4 regions of the Oceanobacillus sp. GQ8 genome follow, and region 1 is predicted to be linked to each of the others. Evidence: riboswitches for the same ligand, from Rfam matches in the RefSeq annotation. Region 1 holds a riboswitch; each other region holds the start of a gene.
The links. A riboswitch is a leader RNA that binds a small molecule or an ion and turns the genes downstream of it on or off. The one in region 1 is predicted to bind S-adenosylmethionine.
Positions count from the first base shown of each region.

Region 2: linked by a shared signal. The riboswitch ahead of AC6CHS_RS07480 (PLP-dependent aspartate aminotransferase family protein) and the one ahead of AC6CHS_RS15670 (5-methyltetrahydropteroyltriglutamate--homocysteine S-methyltransferase) in region 1 are both predicted to bind S-adenosylmethionine.
Region 3: linked by a shared signal. The riboswitch ahead of AC6CHS_RS11990 (methionine ABC transporter ATP-binding protein) and the one ahead of AC6CHS_RS15670 (5-methyltetrahydropteroyltriglutamate--homocysteine S-methyltransferase) in region 1 are both predicted to bind S-adenosylmethionine.
Region 4: linked by a shared signal. The riboswitch ahead of AC6CHS_RS05405 (methionine ABC transporter ATP-binding protein) and the one ahead of AC6CHS_RS15670 (5-methyltetrahydropteroyltriglutamate--homocysteine S-methyltransferase) in region 1 are both predicted to bind S-adenosylmethionine.

Region 1 covers NZ_JCAXEV010000005.1:81,418-88,706, forward strand. The annotation lists gene AC6CHS_RS15665 (methionine biosynthesis PLP-dependent protein) at 117-1,235, opposite strand; gene AC6CHS_RS15670 (5-methyltetrahydropteroyltriglutamate--homocysteine S-methyltransferase) at 1,377-2,483, opposite strand; SAM riboswitch class I at 2,622-2,719, opposite strand; gene AC6CHS_RS15675 (formate/nitrite transporter family protein) at 2,915-3,769, shown strand; gene AC6CHS_RS15680 (response regulator transcription factor) at 4,076-4,768, shown strand; gene AC6CHS_RS15685 (sensor histidine kinase) at 4,761-5,858, shown strand; gene AC6CHS_RS15690 (M15 family metallopeptidase) at 5,949-6,788, shown strand; gene AC6CHS_RS15695 (hypothetical protein) at 7,028-7,289, opposite strand, start outside.
Region 2 covers NZ_JCAXEV010000002.1:511,423-518,711, forward strand. The annotation lists gene AC6CHS_RS07480 (PLP-dependent aspartate aminotransferase family protein) at 1-1,477, opposite strand, end outside; SAM riboswitch class I at 1,623-1,741, opposite strand; gene rarD (EamA family transporter RarD) at 1,862-2,764, opposite strand; gene megL (methionine gamma-lyase) at 2,968-4,149, shown strand; gene cls (cardiolipin synthase) at 4,388-5,830, shown strand; gene AC6CHS_RS07500 (acyl-CoA thioesterase) at 5,947-6,468, shown strand; gene AC6CHS_RS07505 (alanine/glycine:cation symporter family protein) at 6,579-7,289, shown strand, end outside.
Region 3 covers NZ_JCAXEV010000003.1:631,296-638,584, reverse strand. The annotation lists gene AC6CHS_RS12000 (MetQ/NlpA family ABC transporter substrate-binding protein) at 1-44, opposite strand, end outside; gene AC6CHS_RS11995 (methionine ABC transporter permease) at 69-737, opposite strand; gene AC6CHS_RS11990 (methionine ABC transporter ATP-binding protein) at 727-1,752, opposite strand; SAM riboswitch class I at 1,852-1,964, opposite strand; gene AC6CHS_RS11985 (thioredoxin family protein) at 2,043-2,357, opposite strand; gene AC6CHS_RS11980 (toprim domain-containing protein) at 2,380-2,733, opposite strand; gene gcvH (glycine cleavage system protein GcvH) at 2,867-3,253, opposite strand; gene AC6CHS_RS11970 (arsenate reductase family protein) at 3,323-3,685, opposite strand; gene AC6CHS_RS11965 (acyl-CoA dehydrogenase FadE) at 3,882-5,666, opposite strand; gene AC6CHS_RS11960 (acetyl-CoA C-acetyltransferase) at 5,709-6,884, opposite strand; gene AC6CHS_RS11955 (3-hydroxyacyl-CoA dehydrogenase/enoyl-CoA hydratase family protein) at 6,904-7,289, opposite strand, start outside.
Region 4 covers NZ_JCAXEV010000002.1:73,270-80,558, reverse strand. The annotation lists gene AC6CHS_RS05410 (glycine betaine ABC transporter substrate-binding protein) at 1-493, shown strand, start outside; SAM riboswitch class I at 680-787, shown strand; SAM riboswitch class I at 892-994, shown strand; gene AC6CHS_RS05405 (methionine ABC transporter ATP-binding protein) at 1,076-2,107, shown strand; gene AC6CHS_RS05400 (methionine ABC transporter permease) at 2,097-2,747, shown strand; gene AC6CHS_RS05395 (MetQ/NlpA family ABC transporter substrate-binding protein) at 2,775-3,593, shown strand; gene AC6CHS_RS05390 (M20 family metallopeptidase) at 3,642-4,847, shown strand; gene AC6CHS_RS05385 (hypothetical protein) at 5,011-5,295, shown strand; tRNA gene AC6CHS_RS05380 (tRNA-Ser) at 5,398-5,490, shown strand; gene proC (pyrroline-5-carboxylate reductase) at 6,051-6,866, shown strand; gene tnpB (IS200/IS605 family element RNA-guided endonuclease TnpB) at 7,274-7,289, shown strand, end outside.

The DNA of each region.
Region 1 (7,289 bases):
TGCTAACATTTTGCTAATTTCCACTTTTTTGATTAACCATAAAAGAGCAGAGACCATTCATTAGTTCACGAAACTTTTGAATGGTCTTTTCTTCTAATTTTAAACGGAGCTTCCTCCTATATAATCTCCATCTTTTCTAAAGTGGAAAACACATGCCTCAGATCTCCAATAATGTCCTCCGCTTCTTCAATGCCCACTGAAAATCGTAACAACCGATCACAAATACCTCGACTTGTTCGTTCTTCAACTGGAATGTCAGCGTGAGTTTGTGTGGCGGGATAGGTTATAAAGCTTTCGATTCCGCCTAGACTTTCGGCGAAGGTGATTAACTGCAGATTTTCCAAGAACGTTCCAATCCATTTACTTTCCTTTAGGCGAAAGGAAAGCATACCCCCATAACCAGGGTAAAGTACATCTGTTACCACTGGTTCATTTGCCAAATACGCAGCAACTTTTTTTGCATTTTCCTCATGTTGTTTCATTCTTAATGCAAGGGTTTTTAAACCTCTAATTAATAACCATGAGTCAAATGGAGATAAGACAGCGCCAGAGGCATTATGTAACTCGGACAACTTTTCACAAATCGTATTTCCATTTGCGACAACCAAGCCAGCTAGTACGTCGTTGTGCCCACCAATGTATTTGGTTGCACTGTGGATAACAATGTCAGCACCCAATTCCAGTGGACGCTGGAGATAAGGAGTTAAGAACGTATTATCTACTATTAATAATAGGTTGTGTTTCTTGGCAAGAGTCGCGTATTCTTGAATATCAATTTTTTGCATTAATGGGTTTGTTGGGGTTTCGATAAACAAGGCTTTAGTATTTCCTGTAATGACTTGTTCTGTTTCTTCACCATCGTTAAACGCCGTGTAAGTAGTTTGGATATTATAGGTGTCGGCATAATGCTGAAGTAAACGATATGTCCCTCCATAAATATCTTCTGGAGCAATGATTTCATCCCCTGAGCGGAAAAGGGATAAGACTAATTGAATGGCAGCCATTCCCGAACTGCAGGCATACCCGCTATCTCCTGCTTCCAAGTTTGCAATCCCTTCCTCAAGAATGGATCGAGTTGGATTTTTTGTCCTTGTGTAGTCGTATCCAGTGGTCATGTTAAGACCTTGATGTTGGTACGCTGTTGATAAATAAATTGGCGGGTTTACGGCACCCGTTTTTTTGTCGCTATGATTGCCCAGTTGCACCAATTGTGTCTCGATGTGTCTTTTTGTCATGTAATCGATCCTTTCAGCAAATAAATAAAGGACTTTTAGCAAGGGAAAAGATCCTTAATAACGCGTTTACGCTTTGCGCATACTGGACTTAGCATAAATGTAAAAGGAAGAGGAATTGTTACATTCCTCTTCTTGAAGTTTTTATCCCCAAATCTCTTTCCCAATCTCAACAATAAATTTTAATTTATTCCACTGATCTTCTTCCGTTAATTTATTTCCGTGGTGGGTTGATGCAAATCCACATTGTGTGCTCAAGCATAGTTGATCTAGCGGAACATATTGAGATGCCTCTTTAATTCGTGCTTTAATCGATTCTTTGTCCTCTAGCTCCCCATTTTTCGATGTGATCACACCAAGAATAACCTGGGCTCCGCCAGCTGGGATATGTTTTAGCGGTTTAAAATCACCGGAACGCTCATCATCATATTCCAAGAAGAATCCATCCACTTTCTCTTTGGCAAACAAAGTAGATGCGATTAAGTCATAACTCCCTTCGAATGCCCAATTGGAACGATAGTTTCCACGACATAAGTGTGTTGTCACGACTAAGTCGTCTGGTTTACCTTCCAGTACCTCATTAACAACGCGTAATGCCAATTCAATTAGTTTTTCCCTTGAATATTTCCCCTCGTTAAACGGAATATCTGGTGAAGAAAGTCCAGCAATATAAACATCATCAAATTGTAAATAGCGAACTCCAGCTTCATAAAAAGCGTGTAATGCATCACGGTATGTTTGAATAACATCATTGGCATATTCATCAATGTCGGGGTAAATGTCTTCGTTAATTATCCCTTGATTGAAGAGTTGATTAGGGCTAGGGATTGTTTGTTTGGCAACTGCACGCCCAGCAACAATTTCATTAAATTCGATGAAATCTTGAATGAAAGGGTGATCGGGATTAAAGGAAACCTTCCCTGTATTTCGGACATTATATCTTTCAGTCTCCTCATTACCATTGAAAATATATCCTACATCTGGAACATATCCTTCTATCCCGTTTAGATGCTCTAAGAAATCAGTATGCCAAAATCTGCGTCTAAACTCGCCATCCGTTACTGCATTTAAGCCAATTTCAATTTGCTTATCCACAATACGCTTAATTTCCTTTGTTTCGATCTCACGCAATTGTGTGGCAGAAATTTTTTCTTCTTTAAATTCCTTTCTTGCTTGATGAATGCTCTCCGGCCGTAATAAACTTCCTACTTGATCCGCTTTAAAAGGTGCTTTTGTTAAGGTAATTGACATGTTAAATCCCTACTTTCGTTTTATTTTTTATAAACGCAATTCAACTAAACTAGTAATGAAAGTATCTATTTTATGTAACCAACAAAAAACCCCCTTCTTAACAAATAAGAAGAGGGTTGGATACGTAAAAATTTTCTCTTCTTATCTCCAAGCTTAACGCTTCTGGAATTAGCACAGTACAAATGTCTGTTGCTGAGGTTTCAATGGGCCAGTCCCTCCACCTCTCTGGATAAGAAAAATCATATGAAATTTTTTGATTAGTCAATATACTACAGATGTATTATCAAAATGTCAAGAAGGTTTTAAAATATTTATAAATAAAAGGCGATCCAAAAATAGCTTGAAGACTTCGTCATTCGGGTACCTATTAAAGTAGTGGGTTACATAACTCTAAGCTTCAACATAGAACTTATACAAATAGGAGGATATTGATGGTGGATAATGGTAACCAGGAATCGTCAAATCAGACAAGTAATACACAAGAAATCCCAGAAAGGCAATTTTTATTTCCTACTCAGATTATGCAATCGTTTAGTGATAAAGGAAAAGAACACCTTGATACAAATACACCCTCCCGATTCGTCCTCTCTTTAAAGGCAGGGTCGTTTATGACCTTTGGTGCTGTTTTTTCTATACTGCTTGCCATCGGTGTTGATGCGAAAGGGCTGACTTATATTCTGCAGGGTCTCGGTTTTACAGCAGGATATCTTATGGTATTTATGTCACAATCTGTATTGTTTACTGAAGTAAACGTCCTTTTACCAACATCGTATTTACAAAGGTCATATTGGCAAAAACATAAGTATGTTAAATTTTGGGCTGTAGCCTATATTGGAAACCTTGTAGGTGCGTTGTTTGTTGCTTTATTAGTCATTATGTCGAACTCCTTGACACCTGAATTTTCGAAAGAGATTGAAACACTACTGTCTCACAAAATGAAATTTGCCGAAAATGGCTGGGTAGGCTGGTTTCAAGTAGTGTTGTCGGGAATTCTTGCCAATTGGCTTATTGGCATGGCAACATTTTTAACAACCGCGGCTAGAGACGTGGTCGGAAAAATCTTGGGTACAGCTCTACCTGTCATTCTGTTTGTTGCGGGTAATTTCCAACACAGTGCTGCAAATATGGGCTATTTCAGTTTAGGAATTTTTACATCTGACAACTATGCTTGGCACGAATATATATTGCTTAATCTGATCCCTGCAAGTATTGGAAATATCATTGGCGGTGCCATATTCATTTCACTATTGTTCTTATATGCTTTTCGGAAAGAGATGCGAAGTTAATATTTTAGGGTTTTCCCACTAACCTGCACGACTTGAACTTTTTCATTCAGATTCTGATTTTTAAAGTCGGCAAAAAGTAATATGGTTTTATCTGAGAAGAAAACCCCTTTGTGGTTATCATAACCACAAAGGGGTTTAAATGTAATAGCACGCGTGTAACTGCTGAAGAAGGTATTGTTGCCGGTTCGGTACTGGATTGTAAAACATGGCATCTATTGCAAAACGGACTTCTTTTTAGGGAGTTTTTAAATATATGCTATAGTTTATACATGATAATAAATAAGTTAAATGTAGGGAGGCATCGAAATGGAGAAGGCAACCATTCTTATCGCAGACGATGAAATAGAAATTGCCGATTTAATTGCGATCCATTTGGAGAAAGAAAACTATCGTGTCCTAAAAGCTTTAGATGGTCAAGAGGCGCTTGACGCCATCGATTCCTATTCCATAGATCTTGTGATTCTAGATATCATGATGCCAAAAATGGATGGGTATGAAGTGACACGCTCCATTCGTGAGAAACATAATATGCCGATTATATTTTTAAGCGCAAAAACCTCAGACTTTGATAAAGTGCAAGGACTTGTGATTGGCGCAGATGATTACATGACCAAGCCCTTTAACCCTATTGAATTAGCAGCCCGTGTCAACGCTCAACTGAGACGTTATAAGAAGTTAAACCAGTCAAATAATGAAACAGAAAAACTAGATTTTGGCGGGCTTATTATTCTTCCAGATCAACGAAGAGTTTGCTTGTTCGATCAAGACATTGATTTAACCCCGAAGGAATTTGAGATTCTTTATTTGCTAGCAAGCCATCCAAACAAAGTGTTTAGCGTTGAAAATATTTTTAAGCATGTGTGGGCGCAGGATTACTTTGAAGGCACAAATACAGTCATGGTGCATATCCGCACACTAAGGAAGAAGCTTTCTGAAGAGAGGAACAACTATAAATGGATCAAAACCGTTTGGGGAGTGGGGTATTCATTCAATGGTTAAATTTATTTACAGCTTTCGTTCAAAAATGATTTTCCTGTTTGGGCTAAGCATGCTGTTTGCTGGCATTATTACCTACCTCATTTTTTTATCGCTACGGTGGTACTACTACAATTTTGTCGATTACGAAGATCCGCTTATGGACCTAAGGTTTTGGATCAATCGGATTGGGGACATTAACTTTTTCTTGATTTTCTTTATTCCCCTAGCTGTTCTCTTTTTCTTTATCCTGACCAAGCCTTATTCTGTTTATTTTAAGGAAATCTCCTCCGGTATTCGCCAACTTGCACGCGGGGACTTCAATCACCGGATTGATATTTCTTCTAATGATGAATTCAAAGAAATCGCCAAGGACATTAATATGGCCGGACAAAAATTAGAAGAAGCTATAGAACGGGGTGACTTTTCTGAAAGTAGTAAGGATCAGCTAATCGTCAATTTAGCGCATGATTTACGTACACCGCTTACCTCTGTTCTTGGGTACCTGGATTTAATTTTGAAGGATCCCCAGCTAACACCAGAGCAGAGAGACCATTATTTAAGAATTTCCAATACGAAAGCTCAGCGGCTAGAGCGACTAATTGATGAATTGTTTGAAACCACCCGAATGAATTACGGTATGCTGCCACTTAATAAGAAAGCCATTAATATGAGCGAACTCTTGCTTCAAATAAACGAAGAAATGTATCCTATTTTTGAAAAAAAACAATTGGAAGTCCGCTTGGACGTGAAGTCAGATCTGTTTATTCAAGGGGACGGTGAGCAATTGGCTAGAGTGTTTGAGAACCTTCTCATTAATGCCAATCGCTATGGAGCCGATGGTCTCTATGTAGATATAAAAGGCTTTCAAGAAGAAAGTGATGTCGTCATTCAAATCATCAATTATGGGAACCATATCCCTGAAACTGAGATTCCTTACCTTTTTGAAATGTTTTATAAAGGCGACCCCTCACGAACCCATAAAGAAAACAGCACAGGCTTAGGCCTATTCATCGCTAAAAATATTGTGGAACAGCACAATGGTACGATTTCTGTTAACAGTAGTGTAATCCGCACGCAATTCGAAGTCCGCCTGCCTTTAAAAAACGATTAAAAACTTAAGAAAAACTTTATTTTTTTCCCACAGTTTTTTTAAACAGTTTCTCCTATTCTTTTATTGAAGGAAAGATAAGGAGGAACTCCAATGAAAAAGGTAGGTTTGATTATACTTTTAGTGATGGGTATAGTCACAGCATTTATGATTACATTCATGAGTAACGAAATAGTCATAGAAGAAGAAAAAAGCGGTTTTACGGGAGATACAGATGTAAAAACAATTCAAGAGGAAGACATCCATAAAGGTAACCTCGTCTTAATCAATGAGAAGCACCCGGTGGAAAAGGAAGGTGTAAAAAAAGATATTCAAACCTTCCACCCAGAAGACTTTAAGGGTGTGCAGCTGCTCGATCAGGAGATCCAACTGTCTCAATCCATCAGCCAAAAATTTATGAATATGCTAGAAGATGCTCAACATGACGGTGTTGACAGTTTTACAATTACTAGTGGCTACCGAGGAATAGAAGAACAAACCCTTCTTTTTAAAGAAATGGGAGAAGATTATGCGCTTCCCGGTGGATACAGTGAACATAATTCTGGGCTGGCCATGGATGTAGGTTCCACCGAAGGCCTAATGGCAAATGCTTCTGAAGGAAAGTGGATCGAAGACAATGGATGGAAACACGGATTTATTTTACGTTATCCTGAGAACAAAACCAACATTACCGGCATTGAATATGAGCCCTGGCACATCCGATACGTCGGGCTTCCTCATAGTGCTTTAATGTACGAGCATGATTTCGTACTTGAAGAATATCTCGATTATGTAAAAGATAAAAAAGAACTTTATGCTAGTTTTGAAGGGAAAGAGTACTTTATTACATATTATCCATATGGTGAGAATCAACAGATTGAGTTACCCATAGATCGTGATTACATGATTACAGGAGATAATATGAACGGGGTAATCGTAACGGTGACTATGTAAAAATAAAAGAATGCTTCTCATAAGTTCAATTAACTAATAAGGAGCATTCTTTTTATTTTCACACCAAACTTACCAGTTAGATTAGTGGGATTGAAATAACCCAATAATGGCTAGAATCCATTCATTTTAAAGCAATATAATCGAATTGGGTATGGATGGAACATTTTATAATTAGTAATGTAAAGGGAGAAAAAACAAAGGATAGAAGGTTTATTGACCATCTATCCTTTGTTAATGTATTAATTATCGCTTTCTTCATCAACTGGAGAGTCTTTTTCTTCATAAGAATCACCAGAAGAGTTATTAGTAGTGCCGTGTTGATCAACTTCATCTTTTGGAATCGGATCTTTAGGTAATTCACTCTCTTTTTCAGGCGGATTATCTTCTTCGCTCTTAGGTGTGCTCTCGTCTTCATTAGTTGAGTTGCCTTTATGATCTGATGAATTATCTTCAGCTGGTAACTCTACATCATTACTCCCACAACCAACTAGTACGGTTAAG
Region 2 (7,289 bases), on a different contig from region 1:
TGATTTCCTGCTGGATTGTTGGAACAAGGAATCCGAGTGCTTTAAGCTGTTCAATTGTTTTGTTCACTTCTCTATTGTTTTCTGCAGTGTAAACTGCGATTGCTTTTTGTCTTACTGTCCCATTACTTCGGTCGAATGGTGATCTTACAAGCCATTCTATTGCATCTTTTTCCGAAGGTTTTTGGGTCGTTGTTTTACCAACAGCCTGATTGATCGCCTCATCCAATGTGCTTAGCAGGTCAGAAGTAGCTTCTAACCCGATAGATAACCGAACTAACTCTTCCGACACCCCGGAGCTTTTCAACTCTTCTGAGTTTAGCTGTTGATGGGTTGTCGAGGCAGGGTGGATAATGAGCGACTTCGCATCCCCCACATTTGCTACATGTGACCATAGTGATATGGAATCAATCAGTTTCCGGCCAGCTTCCCGGCCACCTTTTATGCCAAACGTTATGATGGAACCATATCCGTCTTTCAAATACTTTTTAGCTAGCTGGTGAGAGGGATGGTTTTGTAAACCTGGGTAGTTAACCCACTCAACAGCAGGGTGATCGGCTAGGTATGCAGCAATTTCTTGAGCGTTTTTAGTGTGTTTTTCTATTCGTAAATGCAATGTCTCCAGTCCCTGTAACAACTGAAAGGCACTTTGTGGGCTTAAACAAGCTCCAATATCACGTAAAAGCTCTACGCGTAATTTTGTCGCAAAGGCGGCTGCCCCGACATCAATAAAACGTAACCCGTTATAGCTTTCCTGAGGCTCAGTAAAACCTTTAAATCTCGCATTGTTCCAATTAAAACGGCCACCGTCAACTACTACGCCCCCAATTGTTGTTCCATGTCCACCGATCCATTTTGTAGCTGAATGGACAACGACATCCGCTCCCCAAGTAAGTGGCTTGGTTAAGTACGGTGCAAAAGTGTTATCAATAATGAGCGGGATGCCATGCTGGTGAGCGATGGCTGATACAGCCTCTACATTAAAGATATTTAGACTAGGGTTTGTAATGATTTCCCCAAAAATAGCTTTTGTCTTGTCTGTTATAGCATTTTTGATTTCTTCAAGATCGGTCCCATCTACAAATTTTACAGTTATTCCATAGCGCGGCAACGTGTGAGCAAATAAGTTGTAGGTACCACCATACAAATTGCTGTCTGCAACAATTTCATCTCCAGATCCGGCAATGTTTAATATTGCAAAGGATATTGCGGCCATACCTGATGACGTAGCTACAGCTGCAACTCCATCTTCCAGTTGGGCAATTCGTTGTTCAAATACGTCAACCGTTGGGTTCCCTATCCGTGAATAAATGTTACCCGCCTCTGATAAACCAAATAGGTTTTGTGCATGCTCCGTATTATTGAACACATAAGAAGTTGTTTGATAAATGGGTACAGCCCTTGCCCCGGTAGATGGATCAGGCACCTGTCCTCCGTGAAGTAACGTTGTTTCATCCTGTTGGTAAGTAAATGATGACATGTAAATTCCTCCTTTAAGATTATGGACTGCCAGTCAACAGTTTTTCGATGTAAGACTGCAGTTTGCAGTGTAACCGGTCTGGGGGAGGAGGGGGGAATATAAAAAGCCCTCTTCCTAAGAAGAGGGCGTATCATTCACGTTCCTCCTCTTATCTTCCAGATCCAAGATGATCTGTAGGATTTAGCACCATCGGAAGCAAACAAGGTTTGCTTTCAGGTTGCCGGGTTTCGCAGGGCCTATTCCCTCCACCACTCTTGATAAGAGATTTAATTTTTAAATTATTCACATTATAAAACCAACTATACGCAATTGTCAACCGTTTATTGAAAATAATTGTATAGTAAAAAACAAGAGGCAGGAACCTCTTGTTAAGTGACATGCGCTCTAATCTCTCGTCCTTTTATGAAAAGGGAAATAAGTTGATAGCATATAGTTGATTAGGGCTATCCAGATAAGAGAAAATGCGATTAAATGAGCAGTAGTGAAGGTTTCATTATATACAAACACACCGAGAATCAGCATAATGGTCGGGGCTATGTATTGGAGGAACCCAATCATCGCTAGCGGAATTCTTCTTGCTCCACCTGCAAACAATAGTAGCGGAACCGCTGTAACTATTCCTGCGCCAATGAGTAGCAAGGTGGATGTCGTGAAGAAAGTATTAGCCTGAAAAATGTTTTCCGGGATAATCAGTAAATATAGGATAGCTATTGGTGTAATAAACATTGTTTCAATTGTTAAACTAGCAAAAGCTCCTACATTTAATCTCTTTTTAAATAATCCATATAGCCCAAAGCTCATTGCGAGCAATAAGGATACCCAAGGGAAAACCCCGTAGCTGACTGTTAAAAATAAAACACCCGCACCTGCAAGAATAAAGGAAACTAGCTGTCTTTTTGTCAGGGTTTCTTTTAAAACGAGAATACCGAGTAATATACTAATTAATGGATTAATATAATAGCCAAGGCTTGCTTGAAGAACATGGTCGCTATTCACAGCCCAAATGAAGGTCAGCCAGTTGAGTGTAATCATAATGGATGCAAAAATCACAGCAATTAATTGCTTTTTGTTGGCCAGGATGGCTTTGCATTCCTTGAGTACGGTTGGCCACTTTCCTAGCAAAGCAATGAGTACTAGCATGAAGAAGAACGACCATACGATTCTGTGTGCGAGAATTTCACCCGCAGATACATGATTCACTGCCTTCCAGTAGATCGGTAGAAAACCCCAGAGTAAATATGCCCCTGCAGTAAGTAGAATGCCTGTTTGTTCCTGTTTTGCGTCCATGCCAACCCTTCTTTTCTATACAAATTTGTCCCGCATGTAACTGCAGTAAGTCCTAAACTTCTTTTATCAAATAAACTCCATTTTAAAAGAGTCTGATCTAAAAAGCAAAAAGCATGATTTCCGTTAAAAGAAAACGCTTTCAAAAAGAGTGTTAATAGAATAAGATAGTAGTAGAATAAGAAATAATTTCAGGGGGGATCTTTGTGAAGAAAGACGATCAACATATCGAAACAGCAGTTATCCACCAAGGCTATGACGCGAAGGATATGCTGGGGAGTCTGACACCACCTATTTTCCAGACCTCCACATTCACATTTGCTACCGCAGAACAAGGGGAAAGGCGGTTTGCAGGGGAGGAAGAGGGCTACATTTATTCTCGGCTAGGGAATCCGACTGTAAAGATTCTAGAAGAAAGAATTGCTTCATTAGAGCAGGCTGAACGTGGTCTAGCTTTTGCTTCAGGAATGGCTGCTGTGTCTTCAGTGCTAATTTCGCTTACTAAAGCAAACGATCATATACTTTGTTCTTCGGGGCTTTATGGCTGTACCTATGGTCTTTTATCTATGCTACAAGAGAAGTACCAGATAAGCCATGATTTTTCAGTAATGGATACAAAAGAGAGTATCCGAGAAAAAATAAAACCAGAAACAGCATGTATTTATGTCGAAACACCAATTAATCCAACGATCCGGCTTATTAATCTTAAGATGGTTGCAGATATAGCAAAGGAGTATAATATTCCTGTGGTTGTTGACAATACATTCTCCACACCCTATTTACAGCGACCACTGGAACTTGGCTGTGACATCATAGTTCATAGTGCTACCAAGTATATTGGTGGGCATGGTGATGTGATAGCAGGTCTAGTAGTGGGCAAGAAAGCGTTTCTTGATTCAGTTGCCATGACTACACAGAAAGATATTGGAGGCATTATTTCTCCATTTGATGCATGGCTGCTCCTTCGGGGTATGAAAACATTGCCTATTCGAATGGACCGGCATTGTGATAATGCAGAAAAGATTGCAAGTATGCTCGAGAACCATCCCAAGATATCAGCTGTTTATTATCCATTTAGTGCCCAGATGAAGGAGCAGCATTTTGATAAACAGATGAGACGCGGCGGCGGGGTTCTCTCATTTGAGATTAATGGTTCAAAAAAGGACGCACAAACTTTGCTTAACCATCTCACTTTTATAAAAATTGCAGTAAGCTTAGGGGATGCGGAGACATTAATTGAGCATCCGGCAACAATGACACATGCGGTTATCCCAGAAGACACTCGTATTGAGATGGGGATAACTGATCAGCTTATACGGCTTTCAGCGGGATTAGAGGCATGGGAAGATATTTGGCATGATTTGGAACAGGCACTAAGTAAAATATAGAATGGCTAACCCTTGCAGAGGCACTCTGTGAGGGTTTTTTCTCGGCTTCTCCGATTTTGTTTTTAATTAGGCGTTATTTGCTTGTCATTTTTTCTGGCATAATCTTCAAGCTCGGAGGGTAAATATATAAGATGGGTTAGGTGCATGGTACCCATATGACGGTTTGTAGAAAGATGTGCTATATTATATAAATGATCCGTTTTAGACCGTGAGCAGAGTTTTGGAGGGAGCCTTACATATGGAAATCATATCCTTATTATTAGGTCTAACTATCTTTTTTAATATTGCGCTAGGCATCTCCATTATCTTTTTGGAAAGAAAGGATGCCACTTCTACGTGGGCGTGGTTAATGGTATTATTGTTTATTCCGATTATCGGGTTCTTTCTTTACTTAATTTTTGGAAAGCCAATAAGTAAACGTAGAATTTTCACTTGGGACACGAAAAGTCGTCTCGGTGTAAAGACTGCTGTCCAGTCCCAATTGCGGGCCCTGGAAAGAGATAGCTTTAGCTTTAAGCATGAGGAAATTGCGGAGTATGAAGATTTAGTATATCTACATCTACGCAATGATGATGCTATTTTTACACAAGATAATACCGTGGATATTTTTACAGACGGTAAGAAGAAGTTTGATGCTTTAATCCAGGATATGGAGAGAGCTACCGATCACATACATCTTCTGTACTATATTTTAAGAAGTGATCAACTAGGAGATAGAATTGCAGATGTATTAATCAAGAAGGCAAACGAGGGAATTGAAGTTCGGGTGCTCTATGATGACATGGGTTCCAGAACCCTAAAACCCAGATACATAAAAAGACTTCGCCGGGCTGGCGCTCAAGTAGAAGCCTTTTTTCCGCCAAAGATACCCAAGATTAACTTTAAAATAAATTATCGCAATCACCGTAAATTAGCCATTATTGATGGGAAGGTGGGTTATACTGGGGGATTTAATATTGGAGATGAATACCTTGGTACAGTCAAAAAGTTTGGATATTGGCGCGACACCCATTTAAGAATATGCGGAGATGCGGTAACAAATATGCAGACACGATTTATACTAGATTGGAATCAGGCTTCACGACATCATATTCTTTATGATGAACGATACTATAACCATAGCCATAAGGGAGATGTCGGAATTCAGATTGTCTCCAGTGGCCCAGATTCCGAGTGGGAACAAATTAAAAATGGCTATCTTAAAATGATCATGTCAGCCAAAGATTATATCTATATTCAGACGCCTTATTTTATTCCTGATGACAGTTTGCGAGACGCACTACGTATTGCCACGCTGTCAGGGGTGAAAGTAAGGATTATGATCCCGAATAAGCCTGACCATCCTTTTGTGTACTGGGCAACTCTGTCCTACATTGGTGATTTATTAAATGCAGGAGCAGAGATTTATATTTATCAAAATGGCTTTCTGCATGCTAAAACCATAGTAGTAGATGGGAAAATAGCCTCTGTGGGAACTGCAAATATTGATGTTCGCAGTTTCCGTTTAAATTTTGAAGTGAATGCATTTCTCTATGATAAAGAGGTAACCGAAAGGCTAGCCGAGGCATTTAACAATGATATTGAACACTCGACACAAATGACGAAAAAGCTTTATGACCAGCGTTCTCTAGGGATTCGCTTTAAAGAATCTATTTCACGACTATTATCACCTGTTTTGTAAAATACTAAAGAGAGATGGGGACGGGCTTTTGCCTATGCAATGACTTGTGGTAATATATATCAATACGTTTTAAAACGATTAATCTTATAATGAAGGAATATAAAGGAGGAAGTGCTGTGAATAGAAAGCCATGCTCAGAATCGCTAACAGTAAAGACATCCCATGTATTACCACCAGATACGAACACACATGGCACCCTATTTGGAGGAAAACTGATGGCCCATATTGATGATGTGGCCGCAATTGCTGCTGTCAGGCATGCTAGGCAACTAGTTGTGACAGCTTCTACGGATTCAGTAGATTTCCTGCAGCCTGTTAAGGAAGGCGACTCCATCTGTATGGAAGCCTTTGTAACATGGACACATAATACGTCCATGGAGGTATTTGTGAAGGCTGTAACAGAGGATTTGCTGACTGGCAAAAGAAAAGTGTGTACCACTGCTTTTCTTACCTTTGTTGCGATTGATGAAGAAGGGACTCCGATACCGGTTCCGCAAGTCTACCCTGTAACGGAACATGAAAAAAAGCTTCATGAAAATGGGGCTCTTCGTGCAGCCCATCGTAAAGAAAGAAGAAAGCAATCCAAGGAGCTGGCGGAGGAATTCGGTACAAGTTTTCCTTGGAACAAAGAGAGATAAGAAGCCTTTATAACGGGGCTTCTTTTCGATTTGGTTGTTTGTAGGTTCGCATAGTCGAAAAAAGGGGTATATGAACCCTAAGCAACCAACACAACAAGGAGGATAATCACATGGCGTTATTAGAAAATATTATTGGTGAGGTAAACGAAGTTCTATGGAGCTACATATTAATTGTGGTCTTAATCGGTCTTGGTTTATGGTTTACCATTCGAACTGGTTTTGTCCAATTTCGTTATTTTCCAGAAATGATCCGGGTCCTTTTCGACAAACGAACGTTAAGCGCGTCTGGTAAAAAGGGGACATCTGCATTCCAAGCCTTTGCCATTAGTGCGGCATCACGCGTCGGAACAGGTAATATGGCAGGGGTTGCTACAGCAATTGCTGCAGGTGGTCCAGGAGCGGTGTTTTGGATGTGGCTCATCGCGCTTCTTGGAGCAGCTTCCGGGTTTGTGGAAAGTACGTTGGCACAGGTTTATAAAGTACCAGAGAAAAATCAATATCGAGGCGGACCAGCTTATTACATGGAAAAGGGATTAAAAAATCGTAAGTTAGCTGTTGCTTTTGCCGTTATTATAACAATCACTTACGGCCTTATCTTTAATTCGGTACAATCCAACACGATTAGTTTAGCCTTTTCTGAACAATATGATTTAGATAAAGGTTTGCTTGCAGGTATTTTATTCGTCTTTACGGCTATTGTCATATTTGGCGGAATTAAAAGCATTGCCAATGTGTCTCAAGTCATCGTACCAGTAATGGCTATCCTCTATATTTTAGTTTCTGTCTATATACTTTTAACTAACTTCACCGCAATACCTGAT
Region 3 (7,289 bases), on a different contig from region 1:
GCAAAAACAGCCAATAATGATACTAGGATTAGAATTTTTTTCATTTTTAATTAACTCCTTCTTCTGTTTTATCGTTTATCTAGTTTAGTTGCTATAATATCTCCAATAAATTGGAAGATAAATACAATGATCACAATGAGTACGGTACAAAGGAACACGATATCAAAGTCTCGACGCATAAAGCCCGAATAGTATGCATAGCTCCCCAATCCACCAGCTCCAATTGCTCCAGCCATCGCGGTATAACCAATGAGCGCAATAGCTGTTACTGTAATACCGGATATTAACGCTGGCATGGATTCTGGCAATAACACTTTAAATATGATCGTTCTCGTTTTTGCTCCCATAGCCTTTGCTGCTTCGACAACACCTCTATCTACTTCGCGAAGGCCAATTTCTACTAGTCTTCCATAAAATGGTGCAGAACCAATAATTAGTGCGGGTAATGCAGCCTCAGGACCACGTATTGTCCCAATTAGGAAATTAGTGAACGGGAATAACAAGAAAATTAAAATGATAAAAGGAATGGCACGAAAAACGTTCACCACTGCTGATACAACAAAATGGAAGCTTTTATTTTTCCAAATCCCATCTTTAGAAGTCAGATAGAGAAGTAAACCAAGTAAAATTCCAAGAATAAAAGTACCTATTAACGCTATGATCGTCATATAGAAGGTTTCTTTTGTTGCTTCAATTAAATCTTCTACTTTAATGCTCTGGAATAAATCATTTAACATCCTTAATCACCTCCATTTCCACAGAGGATTTTTCTTTAATATACCGAACCGCTTCATCCATTTCATTCCCTGCAATTTGTACGATTAGAGTTCCATATGCCCCAGCTTGTGTCTGTGTAATTTTTCCTTGCAGAATATTGATCTCCACTTCATACTTCTTAGCAAGCTGGCTAATAAGCGCCTGATTGGTTGTTTCACCAATGAAATGAAGCCGGATAATTTTCCCTTCTGTGTATACCTCTGTAATGCCATGAATATTTTCATCTTCCTCACCGTTGCCCATTACCTGTTCCACAAACTTCTTGGTTACATGCTGACGAGGATGGAGAAAGACATCCATTACTTCGCCCTGTTCCACTACTTTTCCACTCTCCATGACGGCAACATGATTACATATTTTACGAATTACATGCATTTCATGGGTTATTAATATAATCGTTAAACCAAACTGCTTATTTATATCTACCAATAGGTCCAAAATAGAATTCGTTGTTTCCGGATCTAGTGCAGATGTTGCCTCATCACAAAGCAATACTTTCGGATTATTGGCTAGAGCCCTCGCTATCCCAACACGTTGCTTCTGTCCACCACTTAATTGGGAAGGGTATGCCTTCTCTTTTCCTGATAGCCCAACAAGATCGATGAGCTCTTGAACACGCTTTTGCCTGTCCAATTTAGCTACTCCAGAAATCTCCAACGGAAACGCAATATTATCCTCCACTGTTCTCGACCAAAGCAGGTTAAAATGCTGAAATATCATGCCAATATCCTGTCTTGCAATGCGTAGCTGGCGAGCAGTCATCGCGGTAATATCTTCATTGTTAATCTTAATGCTACCGCCCGTGGGCTCTTCAAGTCTATTGAGCAAACGGACAAATGTACTTTTCCCAGCACCACTGTAGCCAATCACACCAAATATATCGCCATCATTTATGTTTAAATCTAAATTTTGTACTGCAGTCACGCTGCTTTTGTTTGAAGTAAATACCTTACTCAAACCTTCTATTGATATCACGTTAATCCTCCTTAGTAAACCTCGGCAATAGTATGCCCAAATAGCACAAAAAACGCCATTCTGAAAGAACAGAATGACGTAGTTAGTCGTCTTCACGTTCTCTCATCTGTCAAAGTTTTCACTTTGCAGGAATTGGCACCTTTCAACTATTAAAATAGTTGAAGGTTGCCGCGGTTTCACAGGGCCAGTCCCTCCACCGCTCAAGATAAGAGTCTATTTTTTTATCCACTTAAATTCGATAAGAATTATACTATCATGCTACTTTTACTGTGTCAATAAATAATTTAAGATTAATTTTTTACAAAAAGTTCTGGTTTATACTCCATCAAGTAACTATAAATATTAGGGATGGATTGAAAGGCATAAACCTTTTCCTTTATCTGATGATCTTTCATAATGAAAAGACAAGGTACGCTTTCCACCTGGTTCTCGATCATAAACTCTGGATAAAGGGATGCATTCATCTCATAGAAAATGGTTTCCTTGTGCACTTGTTCAATTTTTTCCAGCATGGTTCTTGCAAGTGCACAGGTACCACAAAAAGGAGTATAGATATAAAGCAAATAATCGCCATCATTAAGTTTTTTCGTTGTTATTTCTTGCAAAAAATCACCTAACCAATCTGCCTCATAATAAAAATAGAGGGTTAACCGCTATCCGTTTACTTACCAGCGCTGTAGCAAGCGCTTGTTCAGGTGTTGTCGCGACCTCACGATATTCACTGCTGACATATATATGTTCAGCATGTGGGAGTTCTCTCGCCAACTGCTTACGTAACTTTATGCCTGAATAGTCTTCATCCACCAAAATATACACGTCTTTATAGTCAAGCTCATAAGTCTCAAGTAATTCATCTAGACGTTCCACTCCAAGTGTTCCATTCGTACAAACAATCGTTACTTCATCTGTAATAACCTTTTTAACTTGTCGTTTATCTGTTAAACCCTCTACAATGATTACTTTCTCATTTTCATGTGACATGGTTACATAGCTCTCCTCGAAAATCAAGCAAAATGTTTTTTTACAAAATTAATTCCTAATAAGAGTATATGAAGAAAAGAAGGCTAACTATACAACTTTTATAAAGATGCACGTTAGCCTCCCTTTTTATTCTTTATTCTTCTTCGTTAAGCACTGCCTCATATGACTCAGCGTTCAGAAGTTCATCTAATTGCGCTTCTTCAGATGGCTCAATTACTACCATCCAAGCTTTCTCATATGGGGATTCATTAACGAACTCAGGGCTGTCTTCTAAATCTGCATTCACTTCTACTACTTTTCCACTAACTGGAGCATATAATTCAGACACTGTTTTTACAGATTCTACACTACCGAATGGTTCGTTAAGTTCTAATTTGTCTCCAACTTCTGGCAGCTCAACAAATACGATGTCTCCCAGTTCATCCTGAGCAAAATCGGTAATCCCAATACGGAGTTTGCCGTCTTCCTTTTTAACCCACTCATGTTCCTTAGAATATAATAAGTCCTTTGGTATGCTCATTGTCATCCCTCCATTATGTAATCCATCTTAACTATAACCCAATTTGCACGTATTTTTCTAGTCAGAAATTTATTCTGACCCCCAAGCCTCGTTATAAACTTCTTCCTTGAAACCGACTGTCACCTTCTGACCGTCTGTAGCAATCGGGCGTTTTATAAGCATCCCATCTGTTGCTAGAATAGCTGCCATTTCCTCGTCGGAGGCATTCGCTATTTTCTCTTTAATATTTCCTTCTCGGTATTTTTTACCACTCGTATTAAAAAATTTCTTTGCTGGCAGTCCACTCTTCTTAATTAATTCAAGAATTGTTTCCTCGGTCGGTGTATTTTCCACAATATGAACGGCATGGAAATCAACCTGATTTTCTTCCAACCATTTTTTGGCTTTCTTGCAAGTACCGCAATTTGGGTACCAATAAAACGTAAGTGCCATTGACTTAACCACCCTACTCATTTATTTGCTTCTATTATAGCAAATATGTAATAGACATGACGAGTTGAATGGTTGATATAAGCAAATGACACATCAATCCATAAAAAGACGTGTGTCTTTAAAAGCAAAAAGCCAAACGATCATTCGAATAATTTCGTGAAAATTCGAATGCGTTTGGCTTTAAGCGCATTTATGATTAAACGATATACTTCTCTTCCTCAATTATTTGCTCTGCAATTTCTCTTTTCTTCGCTACAACGTTTGTTGGTGTGTGACGTGTAAGTTTTCTCAATGAAGAAAGCATCATTCTTAACGTATCGCCTTCTTCAACAGCGATTAATGTTTCTTTCGCATCGGCTTCAATACGATTAAATGCCTCCTGAACATAAACCTGTGTATATTGCAGTTTTAATTTATTCTTTTCCAATCCAGATTTATTTATCGCCTTTTCAGTTCTCAAAATGGCCGCTTCCATGTTGTACACTTCTGCTGTCATATCTGCAAGGTTAACAAGAATTTCTTGTTCCTTTTCAAGCTTTTTCATATATTTCTGTGCGGCGAGTCCTGCACCAAGTAATACCATCTTTTTCGCATTTCTTAGTAAATATTTTTCTTGGGCTAGTGTTTCATCGCCTACTTCTTCCGGCATCATCATCATGAGTTCTTCCTGAAGATTTTGTGCCTTTTGCAATAATGGTAGCTCACCTTTCATTGCTTTTTTCAACAACGTCCCTGGAACAAGAAGACGATTAATTTCATTTGTTCCTTCAAAAATTCGGTTAATTCGGGAATCGCGGTAGATACGTTCCACTTCATATTCCTGCATAAACCCATACCCGCCATGTAGTTGAACTGCTTCATCGGCAGTGAAATCTAATAATTCGGTACACATGTATTTATTCATGGAACATTCAATTTGGTATTCCGCAATCGCCCGCGCTACCTCCCTACCATCTTTTAACTGTTCCTCTGTTAAGGAGCCCATTCGTTGTTCAAACAGTCCAACCGTACGATAAACTGCACTCTCATTGGCATAAATTTCAGCGGCCATTGTTCCAAGCTTTTCCTTTGTTAAAGAGAAGCTTGAGATCGGTGTCTGGAATTGTTTTCTCTCATTAGTATATTTAACAGCAAGCTCAAGCGCCCGTTTCGAACCCCCAACTCCACCTATAGCCAGCTTATACCTACCAACATTTAAAATATTGAAGGCAATGACATGACCACGACCCTTTTCACCAAGTAGGTTTTCTACTGGAACTTCAGCATCCTCAAGAACCAGTGTACGAGTAGAGGAACTTTTGATTCCCATCTTTTTCTCTTCTGGACCTGTAGAAACTCCTGGATACTCTCTTTCTACAATAAAAGCAGAAAAATGCTCGCCATCAATTTTTGCATATACAACAAACACGTCTGCAAAAGCAGAGTTCGTGATCCATTGTTTCTCTCCATTCAATATATAATGCGTCCCTGCTTCGTTTAATTTTGCAGTAGTCTTCGCACCTAATGCGTCAGATCCTGAACTTGGTTCTGTTAGGGCATATGCTGCTAGTAACTCACCAGTAGCAAGTTTTGGAAGATACTTTTCTTTTTGTTCTTCATTTCCAAAGAAGACAATTGGCAATGAGCCAATTCCTACATGTGCTCCGTGTGTAACAGAGAACCCGCCTGCTCTAGAAAATTTCTCTGTAATCAACGAAGAGCTGATTTTATCAAGAGCAAGGCCTCCATAGGCTTCAGGTACATCTGCACCTAATAACCCAAGTTCTCCTGCTTTCTTTAAAAGTTCAACAGAATAATCAAACTCGTGATTTTCCAAGTTTTCCACCTTAGGAAGTACTTCCCCTATTACAAAATCCTCGGTCGTCTTCGCTATCATTTTATGTTCATCAGTAAAATCTTCGGGGGTGATCACATCATCTGCTGTCAAATCTTCTACTAAAAATGCTCCGCCCTTAAACAACTTAGCCTTTGTTTCACTCATCATCCATTTCCCCTTTATTATGATTTTCAGTTTCTAACCAGACTATATAAGTTCAAATACACCAGCTGCTCCCATTCCACCGCCAATACACATTGTGACAACGCCAAATTGGATTTGCTCACGTTTCATTTCGTGAATAAGACTTAAAGTAAGCTTTGTGCCCGTCATACCGAGCGGATGACCAAGCGCAATAGCCCCACCATTTACATTTACCTTATTTACATCAAGATCTAGGGCGTGTATTACCCTAACTGCTTGTGCAGCAAAGGCTTCATTTAATTCATATAAGTCAATATCTGAAAGCTCTAAACCTGCCTGTTTTACAGCCTTTGGTATCGCCTCAACTGGACCTACCCCCATAATTTCTGGTTCCACTCCAGCGACTGCGAAAGAGCGAAACTTAACGAGTGGTGATAATCCCTCAGCTTGTGCCTTTTCCCTATCCATTAAAAGGACAGATGCTGCACCATCACTCATCTGAGAAGAGTTTCCAGCTGTTACCGAACCTTTAACATGAAATGCTGGTCGAAGCTTTGCTAATATTTCTGTAGTCGTCCCAGCTCTAACTCCTTCATCCATTTCAAATTTAGTGTGCTTCTCTTCTATTTTATTCTTTGTGTTCATCTGTCTCTTTGTTAATTCAACGGGCACGATTTCTTCGGCAAATTTCCCATTTTTAATTGCGTTTGCAGCCCTCTCATGACTCCTTACAGCGAATGCATCTTGTTCTTCACGCGAGATGTTGAATCGGTTTGCCACCTCTTCAGCTGTATGCCCCATCCCCATATAATAACCAGGAGCATGTTGCACCAATTTTGAATTGGGCTTAATCACGTGCCCACCCATCGGGATCAAACTCATTGACTCAGCGCCACCAGCGATAATGGTATCACTGGCACCTACCATAATGCGTTCTGCTGCATAAGCAATACTCTGTAGACCTGATGAACAATACCGGTTCACCGTGATTCCCGGAACATCATGCTTTAGGCCTGCCAGGCCAGCAATGTTACGTGCCATATTCATTCCTTGCTCTGCTTCTGGCATGGCGCAACCAATTATGACATCGTCAATCGTGCCATCATAGTTACCAGCCCGTCTTAATGTTTCCTTAATCGTTAAAGCGGCAAGATCATCTGGACGGCTTTCAGCTAGAGAACCTTTATGAGCTCTACCGACTGGTGTTCTTGCCCCTGCTACAATAACTGCTTCCTTCACAACTTTTCCCCCTCTGCATTTAATTGCGTAATGGTTTTCCTTTTACTAACATGTGTTGCATTCTTTGTTGGGTCAATGGCTCTCCAATTAAACTAAGAAACGCTTCTCTTTCCAAATCAAGCATCGCTTGTTCATTAACGAGTGTTCCTTCTTTCATACGCCCACCTGATAAAACGTATGCCAGTTTCTCCGCTATCTTTACATCATGCTCTGAAGCATAGCCACTCCTGTGTAAGTTTTGAGCGCCCAATAGCATTGCTGCATAGCCTGAATCTCCTACCGCTGGGATTTGCTCAGGAAGTGGAGGTTGGTAGCCAGCTTTTGCTAGGGCAAGCACTTTCTCTTTAGCGTCATATAATAGGTGGTCTGGATTTGCACTAATTGAATCTGTCGCATGTAAAAATC
Region 4 (7,289 bases), on a different contig from region 1:
CGAAATGCCTGAAGCTTACACAATTATTGATCGCATACAATTGGAGCTTTCAGATGTAGAAGAAGCATTATTAGAGGCTCAAGAAAAGGAGTATGCTGAAGTAGTAAAGGAGTGGGCTAAGGATAATCAAGAAACAGTTGCAGAATGGACGGAAGGTGTAGACTCTGTGGATGGCACTTCTATTGAAATCGCTCTTTTACCTTGGGATGATGCAATTTTTACAGCAAATGTTGCAAAAAACGCATTAGAACAAAAAGGATTTGATGTGACACTTACCCAAGTTGACCCAGCTATTATGTTTGAGGCTATAGCAACTGGGAGTGCTGATGCATCATTAGCAGTATGGATGCCAGTAACACATGCCGAATTATATAAACAATATGAAGATGATTTTGATGACTTGGGACCAAACTTAGAGGGAGCCAAAACTGGGTTAGCAGTACCAGCTTATATGGATATTGACTCTCTAGAAGATCTAGAACCAAAGGAATAAATCTTGCATAGAAAGAAACCTATCTGTTTGTGGTAATTCAAAGGATAGGGTTCTTTATTTTTTAGTAATCCTTTATTTATGCTAAAAAGTAAAAAAATGAATTGAATAATTTATTAGAAAAAACTGTTGACAGATTGAAAGGCTGGTAGTATTGTAAGTAGCAACAACAAATTAAATATGCATTACTTCTTATTCAGAGAGATGGAGGGACTTGGCCCATTGATATCTCGGCAGCGGACTTTTAATAGTACTGTGCTAAATCCAACAGGCGAATGCGAGCCTGAAAAATAAGAAGAGGATGATCGTACATAGCTGATCCCTTCTTATTTTTATAAGAAGGGATTTTTTAGTTTTACGCGAAACAACTCTTCTTCACGACAAAATTAAATATGCATTACTTCTTATCCAGAGAGGTGGAGGGACTGGCCCATTGATACCTCGGCAACGTGCTTTTAAAGCAACGTGCCAATTCCAACAGACGAAGGTCTGTAAAGATAAGAGGAGGATACTAGCTCATTGCCTCTTCTTATCTTATAAGAAGAGGCTTTTTAATTTGAAACTACAACGAGCAGGAGGAAGTAGATGATTACATTTGATCAGGTTTCAAAAGTATACGGCGAAAAGGCAGAAGGCGTAAAAGCACTGGATAATGTGGATCTCCACATAGAAGAGGGAGAGATATATGGGGTGATTGGGTTTAGTGGTGCTGGAAAAAGCTCGCTCATTCGATGTGTTAATTTACTCGAACAGCCAACATCCGGAACAGTGACCGTGAATGGGCAAAACTTACAAGCACTTTCACCAAAAGAACTACGGGAGGCAAAGCGAAACATTGGGATGATCTTTCAACATTTTAATTTACTTAATTCGAAAACCGTGTTTACCAATGTCGCAATGCCCTTACTTTTAAGCAAAACTCCAAAAAAGGAAGTAACGAAGCGTGTTTATGAACTTCTTGATTTTGTCGGCTTGCGTGACAAGGCTGACAGCTATCCAGACCAACTTTCTGGGGGGCAGAAACAGCGAGTTGGGATTGCCCGTTCTCTTGCAACCCAGCCATCCATTCTTTTATGTGATGAGGCAACATCAGCCCTTGACCCAGACACAACAAATGCTATTTTAAAACTTTTAAAGAAAATTAATCAGGAATACAATATCACCATTTTAATTATCACGCACGAAATGGGCGTAATTAGAGAAATTTGCGATAAAGTTGCTGTGCTGGAAGATGGAAAAGTAGTCGAATCTGGTTCTGTATTTGATGTCTTTTCTCAGCCACAAACGACCACAGCTCATAACTTTGTCAGTACGGTGATGCATGATCAAATCCCAGATTCCGTATATGAGTTAGTAAGAAAACAAGATGCACATAATCAAATTTATCGGATTGTATTTGTTGGCGAGTCTACTGGAACACCGTTGTTGTCGCAAATCGCAAAGCAATACGAGGTAGAGGTAAATGTTCTGTTTGGTAGTATCACAGAATTACAGGGCGTACCATTTGGAAATCTTATCGTGCAATTTGAAGGGGAAGAAAAAGAGATTAATCGTGTCATTATGCATATTCATCAACAAAAAGTAAGTGTAAAGGAAGTGTTAGCAGATGTTGGTTGATTGGCAAACAATAACAGAGGCATTATGGCAAACCATTGTAATGGTCGCAGTCGCCCTATTTTTCTCTATGATTATAGGGTTGGTATTAGGAATTGTCCTTGTTGTGACACGTAAAGGGCACCTATGGGAAAACAAGTATATTTTTACGGTCTTAAATGCAATAGTAAACATATTTCGTTCTATTCCGTTTATCATCCTAATGGTCGCAGTCATTCCATTCACTAGATTAGTTGTTGGAACCTCAATAGGTACTGCCGCAGCTATTGTACCAATGGTGTTATTTGCAGGACCATACATTGCAAGATTAATAGAGAATTCTCTTTTAGAAGTAGATCCAGGTGTGATGGAAGCTGCCCAGTCAATGGGAGCGACACCTTGGCAAATAATCATTCGCTTTCTTATACCAGAAGCTCTTAGCTCCCTCGTGTTAGGGGCGACTATTGCAACAATTGGATTGGTTGGAGCCTCAGCCATGGCAGGAGCAGTTGGTGGTGGCGGATTAGGAGACCTGGCCATTACCTTTGGTTATCAGCGATTCGACACAATGGTGATGCTAATAACAGTAGGAATACTCGTCGTCATGGTTCAAGGATTACAATCCACCGGAAATATTTTATCCAAGAAAATAAGAAGAAGATAAAATCAAAACAAAAGGAGAAGATACAGCATGAAAAAGTTAAGTCTATTATTGTTACTAGTTAGTTTAAGTTTGGTTATCAGCGCCTGTTCTAATGGGGAGGCTGCAACGAAGGTCAAAGTAGGAATTAGTGGCTCTGACACAACTATTTGGGATTATGTAGCAGAAAAGGCCAAGGAAGAAGGAATAGAGGTTGAGATTGTTCGCTTTTCTGACTATGTGCAACCGAACCTAGCACTAGCTGAGGGTGAAATCGATGCAAATGCTTTCCAGACCGTTTCCTATTTTGATGCCTTTATCGAGGAGCATGACCTTGATCTGACTCCAATTGCTACAACGGTTATCGCACCAATGGGTCTTTATTCTGAAAAGCATGATTCCGTAGAAGATATTCCTGAAGGTGGAACGATTGCCTTAGCTAAAGAAGCAACGAATATGGGCCGTGGATTACTTCTTCTAGAGGAAGCTGGATTAATTAAATTGGAAGAAGGATTTGACGGAAATGGGTCGCTGGATAAAATCGTAGAAAATCCGAAGAACCTGAAATTTGAACAGCTTGTAGCGGGTCAGACTCCAAGGGTGTTGCCAGATGTAGATGCATCCATCATAAATAACGGCATTGCAGTGGACGCTGGATTTAGTCCAATGGACGATTCCATATTCCACGAGGATGAAACAGCTACCCCGTATATTAATATTATCGCCGTACAAGACAAAGACAAAGACGATGAAACCTTAAATAAACTAGCAGAAATTTATCAGTCTGATGACGTAGCAGACTTTATTATTGAAGAACGCGATGGAAACTCCATCCCGACATTTGTACCACTAAGTGAAATTGGTCATTAAAAGAGAGAATAGAAGTACAGGATAAAAATAAAAAACGAGGTGGATAAAATGAGTGTTGTTGCCAAAAGTTTAGAAGAAGTGAAGAAGATTATTGTTGATAATATAGAAGAAAATAAACAGAAATACATTCAAGCAAGTCATGATATTCATGATAACCCGGAAATCGGAAACCAAGAGTACTATGCATCTGGTCGCTTAATTGAATTGCTTGTTGAGGAAGGGTTTTTAATAGAAAAAGGGGTAGCAGGACATGAAACAGCATTCGTTGCGAAAAAGAAAAGTGAAAAAGAGGGCTTAAGAATTGGCTTTTTGGCAGAATATGATGCCTTACCAGAAATCGGTCATGCCTGTGGGCATAACTTAATTGGTACCACGAGTGCTGCAGCTGCTATTGCACTTAGTAAAGTATTGGATGAAGTAGGAGGAGAGCTTGTCGTATTAGGTACCCCTGCAGAGGAAGGAGGCCCAAAAGGAAGTGCGAAAGGAAGCTTTGTAAAGGCGGGATTGCTCGAAGATATTGATGCAGCGATTATGATACACCCAGGTGCTGAGACCAATTTAACTGGTCCGAGTCTCGCTGTAGATCCACTTGATTTCGCTTTTCATGGAAAACCAGCACATGCTTCCGCCCATCCAGATAAAGGAATTAATGCTTTAGATGGCGTCATTCAACTATTTAATGGCATTAATGCATTACGACAGCACCTTCCGTCAGATGTTCGCATTCATGGAATTATTACAGATGGTGGAGATGCACCGAATGTAGTACCAGATTACGCCAAAGCAAGATTTTATATTCGAGCTAGTTCTCGAGAGCTTTTAAACGAAGTAACGAAGAAAGTGAAGGGTATTGCACAAGGAGCAGCATTAGCTACAGGCGCTGATGTGAAAGTGATTGCTTTCCAAAATGAAGTAGATAACTTTGTCGTCAACAAACGATTTGACCAAGTATTTAAAGAAATAGCTGAGGAATTGGGAGAGGTAGTAAATACGGAGGAAAGAAAGGCTTTAGGCTCAACAGACGCAGGAAATGTCAGTCAGGTAGTACCAACCATCCATCCGCACATCAAAATTGGCTCGAGCGATCTAATTGGTCATACAGTAGCATTTAGAGAAGCTGCACGCTCCGAACAGGGCGATGAAGCACTTATTAAAGGAGCGAAGGCGTCAGCATTCACTGCGCTACAGCTTCTGACAAATAGTACGTTGTTTGAGGAGATCAAACAAGAGTTTACAGAGCGGACAGGAAAATAATCTTAGACAGCTAGAGGGTTTATTCCCCTTTAGCTGTCTTCATGTTTCTAAATTAAAGACAAGGGCTGGTAATTGAAGTATAATTTCATAGTCACAAGTATTCGAGAGAAGGGAAGCAATGGCGGGTAGTTGTCGATAAAAGCATGAATAGAGGTAACTACCGATGAGAATTATTGTTAGGTTTGCTATGTATCAATTTGTCTTGTTTTCTTTACTTTTTGCCATTAACGTCCCCCTTGATAGATTTATTAGTAAACCGTTTACCTATGTTGACTTTATAGCCACAATTGTCGCTATACTATTCCTTATAATTGGTTATCGTATAGTAAACAAGGTGTATAAAAGGTTTGAAGGTATTGGGTTGCGAACTAAACTATTCATTTCTATTCCAATTGCTCTTGGCTCAATCGTGTTCTTAGCATTGTTGGAGAATCTATTTTTTGGTTAAACTAATTTAGTCTCCATTCTCTTCATTCGCCATCTTTAAATTTTTTGTAGAAAAATAATTGACATCTTTTTTTGAGCATGATATATTATATTCTGTTGCCACGGAGGTATACCCAAGTCTGGCTGAAGGGATCGGTCTTGAAAACCGACAGGCGGGTCAAACCGCGCGGGGGTTCGAATCCCTCTACCTCCTCCATTAATTTAATTAGCGCATAAAATTTGGAGATAAAAAAAACCGTTACCTAGTAGCGGTTTTTTTCTTTACATTAAAATAAGAAGGTTAAACATTGAGATTTCTAGCGTTTCTCTATAAAGTTGGCCACGGCCAGCTCAAGCTCCCAGAGACTAGCGAGACTTCCTTCGCCTCTGCCGCTGTCTCCATCTCCTGTGTCTCAGTCCAGTCCGTACGTCTCTAATCGGGTGCTTGCGCTTTTGTTTATATCTTGACATTTATGCTTTGAAGACATATAGTAATAAAAATTAATAACAAAACGTTGATCAGACTAGTAGTATATAAGCGCCTGAAAGAGATTGGAATTCACCGGCTGAAAAATTCCATTGGGGACAGCGTATATGAACCTGCCTGAGAGTAGTTAGTAAAAAGCTAACCGCAGTGGAACTGTGTTGACAATAAAAGCTGGGCATAAATATGCCAATTTAGGTGGTACCGCGGAAACTCATTCCGTCCTGAGATGATTCAGGATGGCGTGAGTTTTTTTAGTTAATTTTGCTTAAAATATAAAGGAGGAATAGAGAATGAAGAAGATTGCCTTTATCGGAGCAGGTTCTATGGCAGAATCCATTATTTCTGGCATTGTACAGGCAAATGTATTGGAAAACGATGATATTATCGTAACAAATAAGAGTAATAAAGAACGGGTAGAACGTCTTGAGGAAAAGTATCTCATTACAAGCATGCAAGATAAAGCGGACGTTGTGAGGGATGCTGATGTTATTGTTCTAGCAACAAAGCCTTACGATCTAGAGGCAGCAGTAAACTCTATTAAGGAACATATCAAGCAAGATCAGTTGCTTGTTTCTGTGATTGCCGGAATCTCCACAGACTATATCGCCTCCCTTACTGGTCAAGACATTCCAGTCATTCGCGCCATGCCAAATACCTCTGCTTCAATTGGATACTCTGCAACAGCCATTTCGGCGGGTGCATTTGCGAGAGAAGCACATATTGTAACGGCACAGGAGCTGTTTGACACAATTGGTACGACCGTTATTGTAGAAGAAGAGGATATGCATATTGTGACAGGCATTTCTGGAAGCGGTCCTGCCTACATTTACTATTTGGTAGAAGCAATGGAAAAGGCCGCTATCGACTCTGGGCTTGATCAGGAAATAGCAAAGGCTTTAATTACTCAAACCGTACGTGGAGCAGGTGAAATGTTGAAGCAGTCAGGTGATTCTGCAGAAGTATTACGAGAGAAAATCACTAGTCCAGCAGGAACAACACAGGCAGGTATCGAATCATTAAAAGAGAATGATTTTGACCAGATTGTAAGGAACTGTGTCGAGAGTGCAAGAGATCGTTCGATAGAGCTTGGTAAAAAGAATGGCTAATGAGCAATAAACGATTAGGGGGAAGGCTGAATGGAGAAAAAGAGTAAAGGATTTAACAAGCAATTTTTCTTTTGGGCTATACTCGCTATTGTTTTGGTTGCCATCTGGATTTTTATTTAACTGTTGAGCATGCCTCGTCATATAAAACACCCTACTGTGAAGAAGCCAGATTGGCACTTTATACAGTAGGGTGTTTTTTAATTAATATTAGAGGAGCTGCTACGTTTTAACCAGGCACTCTGCGCTTTTGATTTTATCGTTATTAGACAAGAAGACTCCATCCTCAAGCTCAGCTAGGGTGGAGATGAATTGTCTGGTTTTCCTGTATTAAACATAAAAAACGAACGTTTGTGCTTGTTTTTCTGCTATAATAGATTTAATATTTATATAAGAAAGTTGTGAAAAATATGTCTATTCACAAAG